Regions from separate parts of the Corynebacterium kalinowskii genome, predicted to be linked through region 1. Evidence: predicted binding sites of a transcription regulator. Region 1 holds the regulator's gene; the other holds the start of a gene.

The links. The regulator LexA, encoded in region 1, represses DNA repair genes until DNA is damaged. The targets are predictions, from matches to a motif close to CGAACANNTGTTCG.
Region 2: CKALI_RS09560 (error-prone DNA polymerase) is a predicted target of LexA. The motif match lies at 2,009-2,022, and genes of this name have one in related genera.

Annotation. Positions count from the first base shown of each region.
Region 1 covers NZ_CP046452.1:1,405,950-1,409,363, forward strand. Annotated here, with positions in the region: gene hrpA (ATP-dependent RNA helicase HrpA) at 1-703, shown strand, start outside; gene nrdR (transcriptional regulator NrdR) at 711-1,166, opposite strand; gene CKALI_RS06630 (hypothetical protein) at 1,265-1,618, opposite strand; gene lexA (transcriptional repressor LexA) at 1,937-2,635, shown strand; gene CKALI_RS06640 (DeoR/GlpR family DNA-binding transcription regulator) at 2,845-3,414, shown strand, end outside.
Region 2 covers NZ_CP046452.1:2,008,690-2,012,103, reverse strand. Annotated here, with positions in the region: gene CKALI_RS09570 (methionine ABC transporter ATP-binding protein) at 1-871, opposite strand, end outside; gene CKALI_RS09565 (MetQ/NlpA family ABC transporter substrate-binding protein) at 882-1,748, opposite strand; gene CKALI_RS09560 (error-prone DNA polymerase) at 2,043-3,414, shown strand, end outside.

The DNA.
Region 1 (3,414 bases):
TGACGCCGCTATGTTGACCTCGACCTTGACTCTTCTGCTTAGAGAACTGCCAACTCCAGGAAAGAACATGGCTAACGGACTGCCGTTGAAGCAGCGCGTTGCCGTAGAGCATTACCCACACGGCGGCCTCCCAGGGCTGATCACTGATGCAAAGGTGGCGGCAGTACGTGACTTGCTCATCGCTGCCGGCGGACCAGTGCGAACGCCAGCTGCCTTCACGCAACTGACCGAAAGCATCAAACCTGCTGTAGCTGGCGCGGTACGGCAGATGGTCGTCTCCCTCGCACCAGCGCTAGTGGACTACCTGGACATACGCTCCGACTTAGACGGCTGGTCCGGCGATGCGATTGATGACATGCAGGCTCAGCTCGAGTTTCTTTTGCCACCGCATGCGTTAAGTGTGCATGGCAGTGCACGTCTTCGTCACCTACCTCGATACCTCAAGGCCATGAGAATTCGGTTGGATGCGATGGATCGAGATCCCGATCGGGATGCTGATTTGCAAGACGAAGTCTCAGCGTGCGAAGTACTGCTGGAAGCTCGATTGAAGCAGCTACCGATCGGGCGAGACAAAACCACAGCAGTGAAAGACGTCAGATGGATGCTGCAGGAATTAAGAGTTAGCCTGTTTGCCCAACAGCTTGGTACCGCGCACCCGGTGTCAGCTCGACGAATTGAGAAGGCAATTGCAAAGCTCCGGTGACGGTTTCCTACTGTTGTCGAGCTCGGCGTCGCATCAAGCGAATCTCGGATTCAAAGTCGTCCGCGCTCTCAAACGACTTATACACTGAGGCAAATCGTAGGTAGGCGACCTCATCCAGTTCGCGCAGCGGTTCCAGGATAGCTAGGCCGATGTCATTGGCATTGATCTGACTACTACCGTGGGCGCGTACGGTCTCTTCTACCTCCTGAGCGAGGCGCTTTAGCGCATCGTCAGAGACATCTCGCCCTTGGCAAGCACGACGCACACCGGTAATGACCTTCTCGCGACTGAACGGTTCGGTGACACCATTGCGCTTTATCACCAGGAGCACAGCCTTTTCTACCGTTGTAAAGCGCCCCTCGCACTGAGAACATTCTCGGCGTCGGCGAATTGCTGCGCCAGCATCAAAAACACGAGAATCGATGACTCGCGACGAGGTGTGGTGACAAAACGGGCAATACACGGGTCTTCGGGCTCCGTACAAGGTGTGAATGGTGGGCGCGACGCATTCGAACGCGTCTCTTGCGTTGCTAGTCTATCGGTTACGCCCACTCGTTCGTACTACTTCACGTCCATTGTGGCGACGCTGATCGTAGTAGGGCCTACCACATCTTCCTCGGCGGTACCGTTTACTGCAAGCATTCCTATGACTGCAGTGAGTCCAAGAACGCCACCTAATGCAAATTGTCCGACCGCATCCCGATAGCGCTGTTTGCGCATCCGAGGACTCTTCAGGGACTTATCCGGATGTTTACGATACTGCGTTGCGGACACATGAGTTCGTACCGAAACCGGTCGCTGATCCAGCCCGCCGTTCCAGGTAGCAGCGGGAGGCACGGGGGTTACGAGTGGTCCGCGCTGCGAAGTTCGGGTGGAAGAAATACGCTGGCCTCGTGGGTAGATCATGGTGGTCATGTAGTTACCTTTCGTTGATTTAGTTGAACTGTAGAAGACGCTTCCGACTGACCGGACACTCGTTCGCCCTCATGTTCGAATTTAGTTCCTATGTTCGATTTTTAGCACATTGGTTTTCGAATGTCTACCTTTGGCCCATATTTTCGAAAGAAAACTACACCACACCCGCTTATGCGCGTGACACCTGCATGTTCGCTTGATACGATAGGGACAAGGCTGTTACCACTCGGCCGTATTCGAAACTTTCAACGCCATCAACTGCCAGCACATCTCTCTATCTGTTCGAAGATGTTCGCTCATAGCCACAAAGGACTTGTCATGCCTCCCGCAAAGCGCAGCAATCAACCTCCAAAGCTCACTGATCGTCAACGCCGCATCCTGGAAGTTATTCGGGACGCGGTTGTGCTGCGCGGATATCCGCCTAGCATTCGCGAGATCGGAGACGCGGTCGATCTGCAGTCCACATCGTCCGTCGCCTATCAACTCCGCCAGCTCGAGGAGAAGGGGTTCCTACGCCGTGACCCAAACAAGCCACGCGCAGTAGACGTTCGAATCATGCCGGACGCGAACAAACCTAAGGCTGGACCTAAGGTTGGTTGGAAGAAGGAACAGCAGGCAAAGGATGCCCCAAACGATGCTGTGCCCGCTCATTACATTCCAGTAGTAGGCAGCATCGCCGCTGGCAATCCAATTCTTGCCGAGCAAAATATCGAAGACTACTTCCCCCTCCCGGCAGAAATTGTTGGCGATGGCGAGCTGTTCATGCTTCAAGTTGTCGGACTTTCAATGAAGGATGCCGGAATTTTGGATGGTGACTGGGTGGTTGTTCGTTCCCAGCCGGTGGCCGAGCAAGGTGAGTTCGTTGCCGCCATGATCGACGGAGAAGCTACCGTAAAGGAATTCCACAAGGACTCCACCGGCGTTTGGCTACTACCCCACAACGATTCCTTCTCCCCTATTCCCGGTGAGCAAGCAGAGATCATGGGCAAAGTGGTCTCCGTGCTCCGCAAGCTTTAGCTACGGATCTCGCTCCACATTCGGGGGTAGTTTCACTACCTTCTTCGCCACACTATGTCCGGTTTGCCCGATCAGACAGGTGTCATGTGGGAGACTGGACTCGATTTATTCAATACATTTCATGAATATCGAAGCCCCGAACGCGACCAATGCGATTAGGTCACCTGGCGATAATTTCGCTGTTCGGCCACGCTTACCGAGGAGTCCACATGTACGCAGAAGAGCGACGACGTCAAATCGCGTCCCTCACTGCCATCGAGGGCCGAGTGAACGTCACAGACCTTGCTCAGAAGTTCGATGTCACCGCAGAGACGGTTCGCCGAGACCTCGCGGTTCTTGCCCAAGATGGAATCATCCATCGAGTGCACGGCGGAGCAGTTGCTACGCAAAGTTTCCTCACCACCGAATTCAGCCTAGACGCCCGGTATAAGTCGGCCTCCGACGCCAAGATGGCCATTGCTCGGGCAGCCTTGGAGTTTCTTCCCGATCGTAACGGTGGCATCTTTCTTGATGCCGGTACCACCATTTCCGCGTTCGCCGACCTCCTCGCTGAACAGCACAATGCGCGCCAATGGTCAATCGTCACCAACTGCTTGTCCATTGCATTGGGTCTAGCCAACCACGGTATCGACGAAGTGCAGCTACTCGGTGGCACGGTGCGCGCTATCACCCAGGCCGTTGTTGGCGACACAGCATTGCGTACCCTGGCGCTGATGCGTGCCGAAGTCGCCTTCATAGGTACGAACGCGCTGACGCTTGACCATGGACTTTCTACAGCT
Region 2 (3,414 bases), 600 kb from region 1:
CTTCGGCGGCGGCCGCGAAGAAGCCGGTTTCCTCGGTGAGATTGATGGTGAAGATGCGCCCTGGTCGGCGCAGCAGCTCGTCAGACTCCACCATGTCCGGAGTGTTGCGCAGGGAGGTTGCCACGAAGCGCTGGGCGACGGCCGTCTGAGGGTCGGAGAACACGTTGTAGACGCTGCCATATTCGACCACCTTGCCGGCCTCCATCACAGCGACCTTGTCGGCGATGGAACGCACTACGTCCATCTCGTGGGTGATCACGACGATAGTGATGCCGAATTCCTCATTCACGCGGCGCAGCAGTTCCAGCACGTCATGCGTGGTTTCTGGGTCGAGTGCCGAGGTGGCCTCGTCCGCGAGCAGCAAGCGTGGCTGGGTGGCGAGAGCGCGAGCAATGCCGACGCGCTGCTTCTGGCCGCCCGACAGCTGCTCAGGGTAGTGGCCTGCTTTGTCTCCGAGTCCGACGAAGTCAAGCAGCTCCTTGACCCGAGCCTCACGCTCCTTCTTCGGCATCCCGGCCAGCTCCAGCGGATACGCCACGTTTCCAGCCGCGGTGCGGGAGGAGAACAGATTGAATTGCTGGAAGATCATGCCGATGTCGCGGCGGAGGGAGCGGAGTTTCTTCTCCGACATGCCGACGACATCGATGTCGTCGAGAAGCAGCTGCCCAGACGTGGCAGTCTCGAGGCCATTAATCAGGCGCACGAGCGTGGACTTGCCTGCGCCCGAGTAGCCGATGATGCCGATGACCTCGCCCGGTTCGACGGTCAGGGTGATGCCGTCGAGCGCGTTGAGGGTCTTCTTTCCGGTGCGGAAGACTTTGGTGATGTCCCGGAACTCGATGCGAGTGCCGGGACGGGATGCGTCGGTCACGGGTGTCCTTTTACTTCTTTGCGTCAGCTTCGAGTCGCTCGACGATCTTCTTCAGGTCTTCCTTGTCGCGCTTGACCTCGACAGATGTGCCCTTGGAATCCTCGGCGAGCGCCTTTTGGACGGCTTCGGTGTGGTAAACATCGACAAGCTTAGCGAGCTTTTCGTCATTTACCTTATCCTCGCGAACCACGATGGCATTGATGTACGGCTCGGCCTCGGTGGAGTTCGGGTCATCCTTGAACACGGCCAGGCCTGGATCGATGCTGGCGCGCTCCAGGAAGGTGTTGTTGATGACGGCAGGCTTGCCCTCGTTGTAGACCGCTGGGGTCTGTGCGGAATCTACAGCGACGATCTTGACCTTGGAAGCAGCCTCATCGATGTCAGCTGGGGTAGGAGTAACCAGACCTGGGGTCTTGAGGGTGATCAGCCCAGCCTGCACGAGCACGTTGATGGCGCGGCCCTGGTTGGAAGGGTCGTTAGGGACGGCGACGTCCTGGCCCTCGATGCCGTCGATAGAGTTGTGGCCCTTCCAGTACAGCGCCAGCGGCACGATCTGAGTGGAGCCGATAGGCAGCAGGTTGTCGCCGGAAGCGGCATTGTGCTCGGAGAGGAACTTGAGGTGCTGGAAGAGGTTAGCGTCAATTTCACCCTCGGCGAGCGCGCGGTTCGGGGTGTTGTAATCTGCAAACTGCTTGGTCTCGATCTTGAGGCCAGCCTTGTCAGCCTCGTCGATGAATACCGACCAGTAGCCCATGTCGGCTTCGGTGGTGCCGAGCTTAATTGCATCCGTGTCGGAGGCACCTCGACCGCAAGCGGTGAGTGAGGTGGCGGCGAGGATGGTGGCCAGCCCGAGGGCGGCGGTACGGCGGAGGTTCATTTTCTTTTACCTTTCTAGACTAAGCGTTCTGTTTATTGATGAAAACCCTAGCAACTCATCCGGTTAATGTACAGCTTGGTCTAGAAAGCTTGGTCTGTTTTTGGGCGGATTGTGGATCGGGTGGGCTGGTGAGCGGGAACTTTGCTTACATTTGTGACTCTAGTCACATTGTGGTTGTGGCGGAAAATAGCCCGTTCGGCCGTGTTCCTTTCCAGCTAAAAGGGGTGCGAACGCACGATAAATTTTGCCACATCAACTTTGGAACACCTGTTCTAATCTGGCTATTATGGGGGCATGGAATGGAATGGGGGACCCGTCGGCTTTAATGGTCGGCCACTGAGCTGGTCAAAGCTCGAAAAGATCCTCAGTGGTCGGCAGGTGGAGACGCCCGTATCGGTGCTGCATGCCGGTTCCCCCGTGGATGATGTTCGCCCTACCGTGCGAGGGGACTTTGTCGAACTCCACGCCCGCAGTTCCTACAATTTCCTCGTCGGTGCGTCGGATCCAGAGGATCTGGTGGCCCGCGCGGTGGAACTCGGCATGCCCGCCCTTGGGATCATTGACCGCGACGGTTTCTTCGGCGCGGTCAAGTTCGCGGAAGCCGCCACTCAGGCGGGTATCAAGACGGTGTTTGGTGCGGAACTTTCGCTTATCGACGCCCCCCTCACCATCCTCGCCAGGTCTCCCGAAGGCTACCGGCGCCTCTCACACGTCATCTCTGCGGCTCGTATGGCTGGGGGAGCGAAGGATACGTGTAGCTACCCGCCGCTTGAAGAGCTCGGGGTGCACGCCCAGCACTGGGTTGTTCTAGCTGATCACCGGTGGTTTCCGGCAGTAGATGCTTTGGTGTCTGTCTTTGGCGTGGGCAACGTGGTGCTGGAGCACCAGGCGCTCATGCTGCCCAGTGATGCCGATCGCTTGGCTGAACTGCGTCAATTGCAGGATAAATATGGGCTGCAGGGGATCATGTCGGGAATGCCCACTGCTGCCACCCGGGCGGACGCGCGCCTAGCTGCAGCGAAGGCAGCGCTCAAACTACGCCTTGATGTGGGGCGCGCCGAGCCTGAGCTGCACCCCGTGGGTGGGGCGTGGCTGCGCTCGGAGGCAGTGCTGCGGCAGGCGGTACCGGACGCCAGTGACCTCATCGACTACACCGTGACACTCGCGGAGACGTGCGCCTTCACACTGGATCTGGTGGCGCCGAATCTCCCACACTGGGATGTGCCGGAGGGACACACGGAGATGAGCTGGTTGGCGCATCTAACCTGGCAGCGCTTCGATGGTCGGTACGCCACCCGCACCGAAGAGGTGCAAGAACAGGCGAAGAAGCAAATCGCCTATGAGCTGTCAGTGATCGAGAACTTGGGTTTTCCGGGCTATTTCCTCATTGTTATGGACCTGGTGGATTTTTGCCGGTCGTCAAACATTTTGTGCCAGGGGCGCGGCTCGGCAGCGAACTCCGCGGTGTGCTTCGCGCTGGGTATCACCGCGGTGGAGCCGATCCAGGCTGGCCTGCTCTTCGAGCGCTTCCTTTCTCCGGACCGCGACGGTCCGCCGGACATTGACATTGACATCGAATCGGGGCGTCGCGAGGAAGTGATTCAGTATGTCTACGGCAAGTACGGGCGCGAGAATGCGGCGCAGGTGGCGAACGTGATCACCTATC